DNA from 4 places in the Arthrobacter sp. EM1 genome. Region 1 is predicted to be linked to each of the others. Evidence: riboswitches for the same ligand, from Rfam matches in the RefSeq annotation. Region 1 holds a riboswitch; each other region holds the start of a gene.
What was found. Region 1 has a riboswitch for thiamine pyrophosphate ahead of thiC (phosphomethylpyrimidine synthase ThiC). Riboswitches for the same ligand answer to the same signal wherever they lie in the genome.
Positions count from the first base shown of each region.

Region 2: another riboswitch for thiamine pyrophosphate. It lies ahead of thiO (glycine oxidase ThiO); the one in region 1 lies ahead of thiC (phosphomethylpyrimidine synthase ThiC).
Region 3: another riboswitch for thiamine pyrophosphate. It lies ahead of QI450_RS09535 (bifunctional hydroxymethylpyrimidine kinase/phosphomethylpyrimidine kinase); the one in region 1 lies ahead of thiC (phosphomethylpyrimidine synthase ThiC).
Region 4: another riboswitch for thiamine pyrophosphate. It lies ahead of QI450_RS15190 (ECF transporter S component); the one in region 1 lies ahead of thiC (phosphomethylpyrimidine synthase ThiC).

Region 1 covers NZ_CP124836.1:1,338,181-1,341,907, reverse strand. Annotated here, with positions in the region: gene QI450_RS06080 (DUF2156 domain-containing protein) at 1-56, shown strand, start outside; gene thiC (phosphomethylpyrimidine synthase ThiC) at 431-2,161, opposite strand; TPP riboswitch at 2,159-2,266, opposite strand; partial or broken gene QI450_RS06070 (FAD-dependent oxidoreductase) at 2,621-3,367, opposite strand; gene QI450_RS06065 (hypothetical protein) at 3,385-3,727, shown strand, end outside.
Region 2 covers NZ_CP124836.1:2,521,230-2,524,956, forward strand. Annotated here, with positions in the region: gene QI450_RS11595 (thiazole synthase) at 1-370, opposite strand, end outside; gene thiS (sulfur carrier protein ThiS) at 367-603, opposite strand; gene thiO (glycine oxidase ThiO) at 600-1,991, opposite strand; TPP riboswitch at 1,985-2,116, opposite strand; gene thiE (thiamine phosphate synthase) at 2,143-2,862, shown strand; gene QI450_RS11615 (ferritin-like fold-containing protein) at 2,874-3,545, opposite strand; gene QI450_RS11620 (RNB domain-containing ribonuclease) at 3,587-3,727, shown strand, end outside.
Region 3 covers NZ_CP124836.1:2,071,782-2,075,508, forward strand. Annotated here, with positions in the region: gene rplU (50S ribosomal protein L21) at 1-77, opposite strand, end outside; gene QI450_RS09535 (bifunctional hydroxymethylpyrimidine kinase/phosphomethylpyrimidine kinase) at 432-2,033, opposite strand; TPP riboswitch at 2,025-2,122, opposite strand; gene QI450_RS09540 (Rne/Rng family ribonuclease) at 2,227-3,727, opposite strand, start outside.
Region 4 covers NZ_CP124836.1:3,277,014-3,280,740, forward strand. Annotated here, with positions in the region: gene QI450_RS15185 (ABC transporter ATP-binding protein) at 1-1,096, opposite strand, end outside; gene QI450_RS15190 (ECF transporter S component) at 1,113-1,799, opposite strand; TPP riboswitch at 1,865-2,008, opposite strand; gene QI450_RS15195 (DUF4235 domain-containing protein) at 2,204-2,467, shown strand; gene mnhG (monovalent cation/H(+) antiporter subunit G) at 2,484-2,897, opposite strand; gene QI450_RS15205 (monovalent cation/H+ antiporter complex subunit F) at 2,887-3,162, opposite strand; gene QI450_RS15210 (Na+/H+ antiporter subunit E) at 3,162-3,707, opposite strand; gene QI450_RS15215 (Na+/H+ antiporter subunit D) at 3,704-3,727, opposite strand, start outside.

The DNA.
Region 1 (3,727 bases):
GACCGTACCGTCACCCGCCATCCCAGCCCGAAACGCCGGTGAAGAAAAGCGAATAACAACTTGACCCTGCCCATCACGGTCTCGGAGGTTGCCCGCCGCGCCGACGTCAACCCCGGGCTGGTCCGGTCGGAACTACTCATGCAAGAAATCAGAAACTCCAAAGCCCTACTCACCAGCGGGGCGCATCCAAGGAGACGGACTCAACCGGCGATTCGCTCAGCGGACGTGAGCTCCTGCGCCAGTAAGACCACCACCTCCGCCCCGAGATTCGTCAATACCGGGCGGATCGCGAACTCATGGTCGAGCAGATCGACGGGACGGACGCCGACTCACAGCCCTCCCCGCCGACCCTGTCGAACAGATCTCTAGTTCCGGATCGGGGCAGGACCGGCGCCGGAGTGCCGGCGCTGCCCGAACCCGCTCCTCGTTCCTAGCTCCCGGGCACGACGGGTTCGGGGAGGTAGACCTTCCCGCCGGATTCGCGGAACTCGTCGGATTTAGCGTTCATTCCGGCGATGGCTTCCTGTTCGGACATGCCTCCGAACTGGTCGCGGATGTCCTGGGAGAGCCGCATGGAGCAGAACTTGGGTCCGCACATGGAGCAGAAGTGCGCGGTCTTCGCCGGCTCGGCGGGCAACGTCTCGTCATGGAAGGATTCGGCTGTTTCCGGGTCCAGGGAAAGTGCGAACTGGTCCCGCCAGCGGAACTCGAACCGTGCTTTTGACAGGGCGTCGTCGCGTTCGTGGGCTCCTGGGTGTCCTTTGGCGAGGTCGGCGGCGTGGGCCGCGATTTTGTAGGTGATGACGCCGGTCTTGACGTCATCCTTGTTCGGCAACCCGAGGTGTTCCTTGGGCGTGACGTAGCAGAGCATTGCGGTGCCGTAGCGGGCGATTTCGGTGGCGCCGATGGCCGAGGTGATGTGGTCATAGCCTGGGGCGATGTCGGTCACCAACGGGCCGAGGGTGTAGAAGGGGGCGCCGTCGCAGAGTTCCTGCTGTCGCTCGACGTTTTCGCGGACGAGGTGGAAGGGGATGTGCCCGGGGCCTTCGACCATGACCTGCACGTCGTACTTCCAGGCCCGCTTGGTGAGTTCGGCGAGGGTGTCCAGTTCGGCGAACTGGGCGGCGTCGTTGGCATCCGCGGTCGCGCCGGGCCGCAGGCCATCACCCAGGGAAAAGGCGACGTCGTACTTGGCGAAGATCTCGCACAGTTCGTCGAAGTGTGTGTAGAGGAAGTTCTCCTGGTGGTGGGCCAGGCACCAGCCGGCCATGATCGACCCGCCGCGGGAGACGATACCGGTCACCCGGTTGGCGGTCAGGGGGACGTACCGCAGCAGCACCCCGGCGTGGACGGTCATATAGTCCACGCCCTGCTCGCATTGTTCGATCACGGTGTCCCGATAGATTTCCCAGGTCAGGTCATTGGCCTCACCGTTGACCTTCTCCAGTGCCTGATAGATCGGTACTGTCCCAATCGGGACCGGAGCGTTGCGGATGATCCATTCACGGGTGGTGTGGATGTCATCGCCGGTGGAGAGGTCCATCACGGTGTCGGCGCCCCATCGGGCGGCCCACTGCAGTTTGTCCACTTCCTCAGCGATGGAGGAGGTGACCGCGGAGTTGCCGATGTTGGCGTTGATCTTCACGAGGAAGGCCTTGCCGATGATCATCGGTTCGGATTCGGGGTGGTTGATGTTGTTGGGAATGATGGCCCGACCTGCGGCAACTTCGCCGCGCACCAGCTCAACGTCGCAGTTTTCCCGCACTGCCACAAACCGCATCTCGGGAGTGATGACGCCCTGGCGGGCGTAGCGCATCTGGGTAACGGTCTTACCCTCGAGGGCGCGGCGGGGAACCGGCTGCGCGCCTTTCCATTCAGCAGAAGCGGCACCCCGTCGCACGGCGGATTTACCGTCGTCGAGCAGGTTCCGTTCCCGGCCGCCGTAGGGCTCGGTGTCGCCCCTGGATTCTATCCATTCGGACCGGAACGGCTCCAGGCCGATCACAGGATCGCTTCCGGGCCCGGCCGTCCGGTAGACCGTGAACGGTGGATTCTTCGTCCCGTTCGGAGAGTCCTCCAGAGCAATCTCCGTGACAGGGACCCTAATGCCATTTTCGGGGTCTCGGGCGTACGCGAGCGAATGTGAATTCATGGAGCTCATCAGTGGTTTCCTACTTCCTTCGCCGGCATGACCCGGACAGGTTCAACGGTCGCAGACTGCATCAGCCCGATCTCAGCCCTTGCAAGGGCACCCGTGTGGATGGAAAAATCGTAGCACCCCAGCGTGCCCGTTCTACCGCTCTGGATGATCCCGGGTATCCCCCGGACGGCAGCCATTATCGGAAGCAGGCCCTCCAGCAACGCAGTGCACGCCGAATCACCGGAAGCTGAGACTCCTGTCGGCAGCTGCCGAGGATGATGCGCTCCTCTGGCCAGCCGGCAGTCCTCCGAACGCACAGCATTCGAAATGATGCAGACGCCTGCACTGTTGATCCGTGCCGGGGCAGCGAGGGCGAGAGGGTGCGAGGACGATGTCGGTAACCTGTGAGGACGGAGGTCGGCTGGATCGATGAAGTCGTACTCAACGAGGCCTGCTGCATCCGTGTGGAGGCCTAGCTGGTCACGAGGCGCAGCATGAGAGTTTGGAGACATCGGTGGTGAAGGACTGGGCGGCGATCTTGATTCCTTCGGCCATTGTGAGGTACGCGCTCCATAGGTTCGCCACCTGCTCCACAGTCATTCCAGCTTCCATGATGAAGACCCCGGCCGCGGCCAGGTCACCGGCGTCCTTGGCGACGGCGGTCATTCCCACGATCCGTCCGTTGTCCGCGTCGGCGACAATTTGGATGAAGCCTCGGGTGTCCCTGTTCACCAAGGCTCTGGGGACGAATGCCAGGGGAAGCACCCGGCATTCGCACCGGATACCGGCTGCGTCGACCTCACGGCCGGCGTTGTTGAAGGCGTTCTCCACCAACAGGGAGCCGTGGGCGGCTGCGACGTAGACGAATTCGGGGTGTCCGGTCCCTTCCCCGGCGGCCCAGATCCGTTCGTGGGAGCTGGCTAGGATGTTCTGCAAGAGGATTTCGCCCCGGTGCCCGGTTTTGCCGCCGACCGTGGCCAGGTTCAGTCCGTTCGTGACCGGCCGGCGTCCGGTGGCGACGAGCAGTCTGGCGGCCCGGAATTCCTGCTGCCCGCCTGAGACGATCGCGGTCGCGATGATCCCGCCGGTGGCCGGGTCCGTGCGCACCGAGGACACGGCCGCCCGGCGGACGACCCGGATACCTTCGTCGGCGAAGACGCCCATCAGGGCCTGGGAGGCGTCGGGTTCCTCGGCCGAGGCCAGACTCTGCTGCGTCGACAGTATGGAGGGACTCGTCTGCATACATGAGGACGGCAAATTGCGGCATTGACCTCGAAGCCGCCGCCGGTATCCTCGCTGTCGAGGCTTATCACGCCGGAATCATCAGAACCACCCTCTACGCTCGTGATCTGCAGGTACCAGCCCAAGCGATCTCCGACGCCCGGGACAGCCTCGATGGATCAACTGATCTCGATCAGGGTATTGGCACTAAAGACACCGCCAACCTTGTCCCGACCGACGCAAACGGCATCGCTTTCAGCCGCAGCCCGGGGCAGGTCCTGAACATCGCCTACCTCACCGCCAAAGCAGAAAGAGAAGGCGGGTTCTTCCCCAAGGGGGTAAACGGCGAGATCAACCGGAGCGCAG
Region 2 (3,727 bases), 1.2 Mb from region 1:
TGTGCTCGTCCGCAATGACTTCCAGCTTTACCCAGTCCGTTTCGAGGGCTTCCCGTGCCAGCTCGGCAGTGAGGACGGCATCCCTGGCGGTGAAGCAGCCCGCGGTGTTCGGCAGCACCCGGATGTTGTGGTCCAAAAGCAGCTGGAACAACGACCCCGATTCTGCCGGCGAATAGCGCCGCATCGCCACGGTGGTCAGTTCGGTGCCGGACGCCAGCAGCGCGGCACCCAGACCGTCAAGGCTAGGCGCCCCGCCGGTTCCCATAATCAGCCGGGACCCCAGCTGTACACCGTCGACCGTGAACGGGTCCGCGGCGGCCGGTGAAATTCCCGGCGCCCCGGCGAGTGTGGTGTCCTCCCTGCCGCTCATCCTCCCTGCACCGCCGTGACCAGTTCGAGGTCGTCACCGTCGACGAGCGCTGTGGTGTACCACTGGCTGCGCGGGACCACGTCCGCGTTGCGGGCGACGGCGACCCCGAGTTTCCCGCCGTCGACTGAGTGGCCGTTGGGCGCCAGCGGCCGGCCGGTAACCTGGCTGACCAGCTGGCTGACCGAGGCGCCGTCCGGGAGAAAGTGCCCGGTTCCGTTCAGGGTGATGTTCATACCGCTTCCTTGTTTTCTTCAGGGTGGGTGTTCGGATGGGTGATGATCTTCGGGGACGGCCTCCGGGCGCCGGCTGCGGCCGGTCTGCTGGTTTGACTGCCGGTGGCGAACCTGTCCGGGCGGAAGTGCTTCCAACGGGAATCCACGGTTCCGTCCAGCAACTCACAGCAGATCCTCGCGGCGGCGGGTGTGAGCAGGATGCCGTGCCGGAAAAAGCCGGTCGCTATCATCAAACCGGCAATTTCCCCCGGACGCCCCCGCGCCGCCACCCGGCCCAGCAGCGGCGCGTTGTCCGGGGTCCCCGGCCGGGCCCGGGCAGTGGCCTCCAGCAATTCCAGTTCGGCGACGGCGGGGACCAGCTGCTGGGCATCACGCAGCAGCTGGTAAACACCGCCGGCGGACACCGCCCGGCCCGGGACACCAGCTTGGGTGGCAGCATCCGGGTTGTCGCCGCCGAGCGCGTCTTCGCGCTGGGTGGCGCCGATCACCACCGTGCCGTCCTGCCGGGGCACGATGTAGACCGGCACCCCGCGCACCAGCCCGCGCACCGTGGCGGTGAGCAGCGGCCGTAGTTTCGCCGGGACGCGGAGCCGGAGGATGTCCCCGTGGACCGGCCGCAGGGGAAACTCAAGCCCCGCGGGCAGCCCCTCAAGTGTGGCGGCGCCAAGGCCGTTGGCCACAATGGTGTCCTTGGCCCGGATGGAACCGCCGCCGATGAGGCTGGCGCCAGCCACCCGACCCTGCTCCCAGAACAGCCCGCCGGCACGCCTGGCGATGGTGGTGGAGCGACTGTCGGTGCGCAGCAGTTCCCTGATCCGGGCCAGCAGCAGGCGCGGGTCCACCTGGTGGTCGGCGGGAATATCGAAGGCGCAGGAGATGCCCGGACTCAGCAGCGGCTCTCGCCTTCGTGCCGCACGGACGGTCAGCGGCTCGACGCTGAGGCCGGCAGCCTGCTGGGCGGTGCGCAGGTCCGCGAGCGCCCGGCGGTCGGCGGCGTCGACACCCACGGCGAGGGTCGGCGTGGTGAGGTAGCCCGTCCGGGAGCCCCCCGTTCCGCCCCCGGCGCCGTCCAGTCCGGCCGCGAATGCCGGCCAGAGGCGGGAGGATTCCAGCATAAGCTCCAGGAGGGCCTCTTCCTGGTAGTGCAGTTCGCTCACCGGGGCAAGCATGCCGGCGGCAGCCCAACTGGCTCCTGTTCCGGGGGCGTCGTCGATCAACGCGACAGATCGGCCCGAGCGCCGCACCGCCCAGGCGATCCCGTGGCCAACAACGCCGCCGCCAATCACGGCCACGTCGTAACATTCGGGGTTTTTGAGGTCATCCGCGGCGGCCGCAGCCGAGGTTGCGTCGCTTTCACGGGCCGTGCCGGGGACGAAGGTGCCGTCCATAGAGGATTCCTTCCCTACGCCGGTACTAACCGGATCAGGTCAAGCGGTCGGCTGCTACGCCCTCTCAGCCTGCCGTTGCCGGTCACCAGTGGCGTGGACGGCGGCGGGCTCCCGCGGTATTGGCCCAGTGTAGAGGAACTAGGCTGGAAACATGAGCCAGGATGCCGCCCACACCACCGCCCGCCTTTATCTCTGCACCGACGCGCGCCGGGACCGCGGCGACTTTGCAGACTTCGTGGACTCGGCCTTTGCTGGCGGCGTCGACATCATCCAGCTGCGCGACAAATCCCTGGAAGCCGCCGAGGAGCTGGAACTGCTGGCGGTCCTGCAGCAGGCGGCCCGCCGTCATGGCCGGCTTTGGGCAGTCAACGACCGGGCAGACCTCGCCTCCCTGGCCGGGGCGCCGGTGTTCCATATCGGGCAAAAGGACATCCCGTTCGGGGCGGCGCGGGACTTCCTCGGCCAGGAGACCGCGATCGGGCTGTCCACCCACACTCCGGCCCAGGTGGACGCCGCGATAGCCGCAACTTCCGGCCGGAACGGTCTGACCTACTTCTGTGTTGGCCCGGTATGGGCCACCCCCACAAAGCCGGGCCGCGCCGCCGTCGGACTTGACCTCGTCCGCTACGCGGCGGACGCGATCGGCGGGTCAGAGGCCCAGCAGCGGAGAACTGCCCGGAGCGAGGCTGCGGGGAACCTCTGGGGCGCGCGGCCGTGGTTCGCGATCGGCGGCATCGACCTGGGCAATGTGGAGCAAGTGGTGGCCGCGGGCGCCGGCAGGATCGTCGTGGTCCGCGCGATCACCGAGGCCACCGATCCCGAGGGCGCAGCCCGGGCCCTGCTTGCCGCCCTCGACGCCGCGGAACGCTAAGGCCCGCCTGCTCAGCCGGCAAGGCCGAGCTGCGTCATCCGGCGTGCGTGGTTCGCTGCCAGTTCCCGCAGCAGGGCTCGGACAAGCTCCCTCGGCCCGTCCTCATCCGCGCCGATCAGCCGGTCGGCGAAGGCGTGCTCGAAGCTCATCCGCTGCGCCTGGTTGAGGACCTCCCCCAGCAGTCGCCGGGCCCACAGTGCCAGCCGCGACGCCAGCTTCGGGTCATCTGCGAGGGCGGCCCGGAGCCGTTCCCGCAGCACCGCTGCCGCTTCGTCGCCGGCCTGGACCTGCTCCACCAGGGCACGGGTGCCTGCGTCGAGATAACGGGACATGGCGCGGTAGGCGTCGGCGGAAACGGTGTCGATCACGTACGCCTTGATGAGGGACTCGTGCCAGTCCGCCGGGCGGGTGCGTTTATGGAAGTGGTCCACCGACGGCTGGAACGGCAGCATGGCTTCCTCGGTGTCCAGGCCCATGGCTTCGAGCCTGGAGCTGACGAGTTCGTAGTGCTGGAACTCGATCACGGCGATACGTCCCAGCGCTGCCCGGTCGTGCAGGGTGGGCGCGTACCGTGCGTCGGAGGAGAGCCGCTCGAAAGCGGAGAGTTCGGTGTAGGCCATCACGCCGAACAAATCCCTCAGAAAGCTGTTGTAGCGGGCGGGATCAGCCGGGAATCTGCTCATGGTCCAAGACTAATAGTGCAAATGAAGCTACTCTGATTTCCGTGTCCCAGCATCGCTTGACCCCGAATGTCCACCAGCAGGAGAGCCTCCTTGCCGAGGCACTCAACACGTTGCGCACAACCCTGGAGCTGCCCGGACCGTTCCCCGAGGACGCGCTGCGGGAAGCGAAGGAAGCCGTCGCC
Region 3 (3,727 bases), 730 kb from region 1:
ACGCGGTTCAGGGTAACGAAGTCTCCAACGGAAACCTTCTCTTGCCGGCCGCCTGCGCGGACAATCGCGTACACCACTGGGGAACTCACTTCTCTCGACGTTTATTACTAGATTTGCGTGCGGAACCTGGGTCCAAAGTTGATGGTCCGGCTCACGCTGTGCCTCTACGCCGGTGGGTTCCCCGGGGGAACCCATGAGCTATCCCGTGGACATTCGCACCTGAAATCAAGTGGAGCGTCCTCAAGGTCATAACCCAAGTGTTGGCGTAAGCACCGAAGATCTAGACTACGCTAATTTTGCCTTCGGCCGCAAATGAGGCTGGTTCCGAAGGGAGGTACGTGATAGGTGACACCCTGTATGGACAGGACGTAGCCGCAACGACTTCCGGAACCGCGCCTCCCTATCGTACAGGCTCCCTGCTGTCCCGCGGCTCAGGCGTGCACGCGCGGCGCGTCGAAGAAGTCCACTTCGTAGCGGGCGGACTGCCGGAAGGCCACGGTCATGGCGTCCCGTTCGCCGGGTGAGGCCGCCCGGGCTGCGGTGTCGGTGTGGGCGATGGCCTGCCGGGTGGCGTCGGCGAACTCCGGATCGGCGTAGGTGCGCAGCCACGCGGCGTAGGGGTGCGATTGCGGCGCACCCGCGGCGAGGAACCGGTTGTGCAGTGCCTGTCCCACCTCGGCATAGAGCCAGAAGCACGGCAGTACCGCAGCGATCAGCACTCCGTAGCTCCCGGTGACCGAGGCGGCCAGAAGGTGGTCTACGTAGGACTTGGTGACCGGTCCGAGCGTCCGCTCCGCCGTGCGTCCGCGCAGCCAGGTCCGGTGCAGTTCGGCTTCGACGCTGAGGCAATTCTGTGCGGAGCGGGTCCAGAAGAGCTGTTCGTCTTCCGTGGGTGCGATCGCGGCGGCCCGGGAGAGGACCCGCGAATAGCCGTTCAGGTACAGGGCGTCCTGTCCGAGGTAGTACGCGAAGTCCTGCTCCGGCAAGGACCCGTCCGCCAGGGCCGTGATGAAGTCCAGGCCGTAGATGGCCTCGAGGTCGGCAGCAGCGGTTTCCCGCAGCCCACGGGCGAATTCACCCGCGGCAGGGACCCGGTGCAGTTCGCCGCCGCCGGCACCCGTACCGTGATGGGCGGTCTGATGCTGGACATGGTGGAAGTGATGGACCGGGCCGTTGCCGCTGCCGACGTCGAGGTCCGCCGAGGTGCGCAGCGCCCCTTCCAGCCACGGCTTAACTTCCCGCAAGGCGGCCTCCCAGTCCCCGACCCGGGCCTGCACGGTCGCCATCGCCGCGGACAGTGAGCATCCCGTTCCGTGGCTGTTGCTGGTGCGGACCCGCTCCCCCGGTACTACTATGACGTGCCGGGCCAGGACCCCGCAGGTGTTGACGAGCGCGTCCGGGCAGCCGTCGCCGTGCTCGCCGGCTCCGCCCGCAGCGCCGGTGCCGTCGAGGTGGCCGCCCTTCACCAGGACGGTCGTGCCGGTGCCGGCGGCAAGCCGCTTGCCCTGTTCCAGCGCCGCAGCCCAGTTGCCGGCGACGGGTTCGTTGAGCAGAATCGCGAGTTCGGCGAGGTTCGGCGTGATCAGGTCCGCGTAGGGCAGCAGTTCTTGCAGCGCCGATTCGGCGGGCGCCTGCAGCAGCCGGTCACCGCTTGTGGCCACCATCACGGGGTCCAGCACCACAATGGCGGGCCTGACCTTCGCCAGCCAGGTCCGGACGGCGTCGATCACGGCGGCGTCCCCCAGCATCCCGATCTTGACGGCGTCGATCCGGATGTCGGCGCTGACCGCGTCAAGCTGGGCGGTCAGGAAATCTGCCGGCGGGACGTGGATGGCGCTGACGCCGCGTGTGTTCTGTGCGGTCAGGGCGGTGATGGCGGCCATGCCGTAGCCGCCATGCGCGGCAATGCTCTTCAGGTCCGCCTGGATCCCGGCACCGCCGGAGGGGTCCGAGCCTGCGATCGTGAGCACCCGCGGGATCCGGGATGCCGGGGCTGCGGGGACAGCGGGAAGAAACGGGGAGGCGGCGGTCATGGGAGACATCCCTTCGCCGGTGCTAACCGGACAGGTTCAACGGGTCTGGATCTCAGCCGGCTCGATGCGCGGCACCCCGTGTCAGGGACCAAGCCTAGCCGCATCCTTTAACGAAGTCGCGGGCACGGCCCGAACCTGGCGTATTGCTACGCGGCCCGGACCGCACCCGCGGCCTTCCCGAACTTTCTTGGGGTTAGAGTTCCGAGGCCGGAACGCCGACGCCGAGGATAATCGGTTCGTTTGTGGCCGGTTTGGCCGCCGGCGTTGTTGCTGCTGCCGGGGCCTTTGCCTCGTGTACCGAAACGGCAGCCTGCGGCGCCGCCCGGCGCTGCTCTACCGAGGTTTCGTTGGCTGCTCCCTGCGCGCGGCTGGCGCTGCGGTTGCGCCGTCCGCGGCGGGCACGGGAGGCGCCGGCCTCGGGGGCCGCCTCCGTCTGGGAGCCTGGCGCCTGGGCGCGGCCCGGGCCGGTTCCGCCGGCACGCGCCGGAGCCGCCGGTGCAGTCCGGGCTGCGGCCGCCTTCGCAGCCGGTGCAGCGGGATCCGCCGCGGAGACTTCCCCGCTGTCACCCAGCTGGGCGAAAGCCTCGGTCAGCAGGTCCATGGTCAGCGCGGGCGCACCCGACTCGTCGGCATGCTCCACAAACGGCAGTGCGACTTGTTCGCCGCCGAAGGTCAGCACGGCGCCGGGACGTCCGGCAGCCTCCTCCGTTGCGGCCAGCTCGACGGCTGCCTCAACAGCGGCCTGGCGGACCCCGGCGTCGACTCCCGTGGCCGCTTCATCGTCATGCAGATGGGCAGCATGCGCCGCCGCAGCGATATTCGCCAGCGCGTGGCGGGTCGCCTCGGCCTTGGCATGGCGTTCGGCGTCGGTGGGCTCGGGGTGCGCTGCGGCCGGCACCGACTGTTCGTCCGTGCCCTGGCCGCCCCGTCCGCGGCGGCGGCTCTTGCGTTCGGTCCGCGGGGGGGCAGGCTGCTCCGCACGGGGAATGTGATGCTCGGCGGCAACGACGTTGGCGCGGCGGTGCTCCACCGGCTCGTCGTGGGTCACAATGCCGCGGCCGGCGCAGGCCTCGCACTGTTCGCCGAAAACTTCCAGCAGCCCGGTACCCATCCGCTTCCGCGTCATCTGCACGAGGCCCAGCGAAGTCACCTCCGCGACCTGGTGTTTGGTCCGGTCCCGGCCCAGGCACTCCACCATGCGGCGCAGTACCAGGTCCCGGTTCGATTCAAGCACCATGTCGATGAAGTCGATCACGATAATGCCGCCGATGTCGCGGAGCCGGAGCTGCCGGACAACTTCTTCGGCCGCTTCGAGGTTGTTTTTGGTGACGGTTTCCTCAAGGTTGCCGCCGCTGCCGGTGAACTTGCCGGTGTTGACGTCCACCACTGTCATGGCTTCGGTGCGGTCGATTACGAGCGAGCCGCCGGAGGGCAGGAAAACCTTGCGGTCCAGTGCTTTGTGGATCTGCTCGTCGATGCGCCAGGCACCGAAGATGTCCGAGTCCTTGGTCCATTTCTCCAGCCGGCCGACAAGGTCGGGGGCTACGTAGGTGACGTAGGCCTCGATGGTGTCCCACGCTTCCTCACCGGAGACGATCAGCTTGGAGAAGTCCTCGTTGAAGACATCACGGACTACCTTGATGGTCAGATCGGGTTCGCCGTAGAGCAGTTCGGGGGCAAGGATCTTAGTTGAG
Region 4 (3,727 bases), 1.9 Mb from region 1:
AGGCCTCCCCGGCGCGGACCCGGGCAACAATGCCGGACTGGACGGGCGCCGGCGGAATGGGTCGAAAACCGCCCCGGAGGCCCGCCCGGCGCGGCCGTTCGCGGGACACGGCCAGGTCCTCAGCGGCAAGCAGCAGTCCCGCTGTCGGGGTGCGGGCAATCTGGCCACCGGGCGCCCCGGCGGCGGCCCTGCCGGCGGCCGAGGCGGCGGCCGATGCCGGGCCGGCGGGCCGCGGCCGGTGACGCGTCCGGGTCTGCGGCACGTAACCGGGCACCCAAACACCCGCCGCGGTGAGCATGTCCCGCGCCTGGTCCAGGACCTGGTCCGGCGGTCCGTCGATCAGCACCGCGGTGTCCGTCGCCGAGCCCGGCTGCAGCACCACAATCCGGTTCACGAGGTCTTTCCAGACGGCAACCCTGTGCTCCACGACCACCAGGGTAGCGCCGGTCTTGTCCAGGCAACGGCCGACGGCATCACGAAGCTCCAGCACTCCGGCCGGGTCCAGGTTGGCGGTGGGCTCGTCGAGGAGAATCAGTCCGGGGCGCATCGCCAGGATGCCGGCGAGGGCCAGGCGCTGCTTCTGGCCGCCGGACAGCGCCGACGTCGGGTGGTCCAGCGGCAGGCGGCCGAGTCCGACGTCGTCGAGCGCTTCCGCTGCCCGGGTCCAGATGTCGGCCGGGGGCACTGAAAGGTTTTCCGCCCCGAAGGCGACGTCGTCGCCCAGGCGCGAGAGCACCACCTGCGTCTCCGGGTCCTGCTGCATCAGCCCGGCCCGGCCGCGCCGCTCCCGGGGTGATGCCCCGTCGATCAGCAAGCTGCCGGTCTCCTCGGCATCCCCGTCGTCCGCCGGCCCGCGGCCAGCGGCACGCTCGGCGGCTCGCCCGGCGTCCCCGCCGGGCGAGTCGCCGAGGACACCGGCCAGGGCGTGGAGGAGCGTGGATTTGCCGGCACCGGATGGTCCCAGCAGCAGCACACGTTCCCCTGCCTGAATGTCCAGGTCAAGGCCGCGGACTGCGGGCCGGGTCCGGCCCGCGTGCCACCAGCCCCAGCCGCGCGCGGTGATCGCAGCCGGGCGGACCCGGTCGGAGGATGTCATCAGCCGTGTGCGCGGGTCAGGAAAAGACCGGCTCCGCGGCCGCCTTGCGGGAGGCGAAAGAGCCCAGCACCCCGGTCCTGGCCAGGGCCCGGGTGGCGAGCCAGGACAGGCCGCCGGCGATCACGGCGCCGGAGACCACAGTGAAAACGATGTAGGCCAGCTTGTCACCGGAGGCGTAAGCGATGTTCCAGCCCCAGGGCAGGAACGAGTCATTCAAGCCGCAGAACAGGCCCGCCCCGGCGCCGGCCAGCAGTGCCACCGGCAGGTTGAATTTCCCGTGAAAGGACGGCACATTGAACTTCTTGTAGAGCACCGCGGCAAAAACCAGCTCGGCGCCGAGGCCCTGCAGGATGCCTGAGATCAGCACTGTGGTGCCGTACTGCGAGCCCATGATCAGCTCGCCGGTGGCGGCCACCGATTCGCAGAACAGTGCAGCACCCGGCTTGCGGATGATCAGCATGCCCAGCACGGCCGGGAGCATCCAGCCTCCGGCGTAGAGCCCGGTGAGCGGCGGATAGAACGCATTAACGGGGGCAGAAACCAGGTTGGCACCCTGGGACCAGGCCCAGAAGATCACGCCGCCGGCAACCGCAATGAGCGCCGCCACCACAATGTCCACCACACGCCAGTTGTGGCTGTACCGGACGGGCGCGCCGGCTGATCCGGGTTGTACGGATCCGGGCTTGGCAGATGTATCAGTCATATCGTCCTCCTGAGGAACAGGAGGGGAGAGTGGCCCGGGCCTGCAGCTTCCGCTGCCGCTCCGGCCACTCTGAGAACTCGACTCCCTTGCGCCGGTACTAACCGGATCAGGTTCGAGGGTCTGCGGCTGTCCGCACTCTCAGCGCCCACCTGTGGTCTCCCCGGATTTCCCCGGTGATGCCCGACGGCGGCGCTCCCCTGTCGTATCTAAAAATCGCCCTTGTGGGCGTGACCCACTTTACACCCGTGGAGCGCCGGCCACCCCCGGGTTACGCCGAGGTTAAACCCAAGACTCCGACGACGGCAGGGGTGTTGGCCCCGCCCGCAGGTCCCCAACTGGACCGTCGGGCGAGGAACGCTAGGCTAGGGGAAGCCCTGTTTCCCTCCCGCAAGGAGTTGCGAAGAATGAATATTTTCATCAAACTGCTCGGCGCCGGCGTCAGCCTGCTTGCCGGCTACGTCGGCACCAAGCTCGTGGACACCGTCTGGGAGAAGTCCACCGGCAATAAGCCACCCAAGGGCCACGAGGACGATGTCCCCACCACCCTGCGCTCGGCCCTGACTTTTGCGCTGATCTCCGCGTCCGTCAGCGCCATCATCCAAGTACTCGCCAATCGCGGCACCCAGCGAGCGGTTGCCCGCTTCGCCAAAACCCAGGACCTGGTCTAGGGCGCATCCTCTAGCTTCACCGTTTGCCGGCGTCCCCGGCGTCGTCGTGAGTGAATCCCCGGGTGCCGGCTGCCTGCTGCACCACGGCCTCCAGGTCGTCGGTGCTGAGCAGCTCCGGGTGGAGGTGCTTGGTCCGGTACCCGGCGCGGCCGACCATATGCGCGGAAACCGGAACTGTGAGCAGCTGGAAGATCCATGCCACCACCAGCACCGGCCAGACCCACCAGGTGCGCATTTGAAGGCCCAGCGCGAACAGCAACAGGAACAGTCCCAGCACCTGGGGTTTGGTGGCTGCGTGCATCCGGGTCATCAGGTCGGGAAAGCGGAGCAATCCCACCGCCGCAGCGAGGGACATCAGGGCACCGACCACCATAAAGACAGCCGAGACGGCGTCGATCACGGTGTCGGCGGTAAATGTCTCAGGAGGCACTGCTTTTCTCCCTCCGGTCGGCAACGAAGCGGGCTACCGTGACGGAGCCGACGAACCCGATAAGGGATACCGCCACCAGCAGCATAAGGTTGTTCAGGTGCCGGTTCACGGCCATGTCGATGCAGATGGCCGCCCCCACGATGGCCAGGAGCACGTCCGCGGCAAGCACCCGGTCCAGCAGCGACGGGCCCCGCGCGATCCGGATGATCGCCCCGCCGGCGGCCAACGAGAGCACCACCGCGGTTACGGTCAGGACTAGCGCCATCACGGCCCCACCTCCTGGTTGAGTGCGGACACTTCGGCTTTGGTACCCATGATCCGGATCAGCCCGGCCTCCGTGTCGCGGACGTCCTTGCGCAGTTGCGCGGCGCCGGCTGCATTGCGGACGTTGATCCCGTGCACATAGAGCGTGGATGTGGAGCGATCCACTTCCACCACCATGGAGCCGGGGATCAGCGCGGTGACGTGACCGGTCGCCGTGACCAGCAGGTCAGAGTGGCTCCGGAGCGGGACGGCCACAACGGCACTGACCACCTTGGGTCCCTTGGCCGCTGCCAGGTACAGGACCTGGCAGCTCGCTGCCACCACTTTGGCCAGGAACACGAGTACAAACGGCACTGCACGAAGCAGGTTGAAGCGCCCGCCGAGTTCCACCGGCGGCAGGTAGAACAGCCGGGCGACAACGACCGAAATCAGGGCTCCGAAGAGCAGGTTACCGGGGCTGAAGTCCCGCCAGAGGGCGCCCCAAACCACTACGAGCCATACGAGCAGCGGCAGTTCCTGCCGCAACGAGATCCGTTTCCGGCTCATTTGGAGGCCTCCTGCGGCTG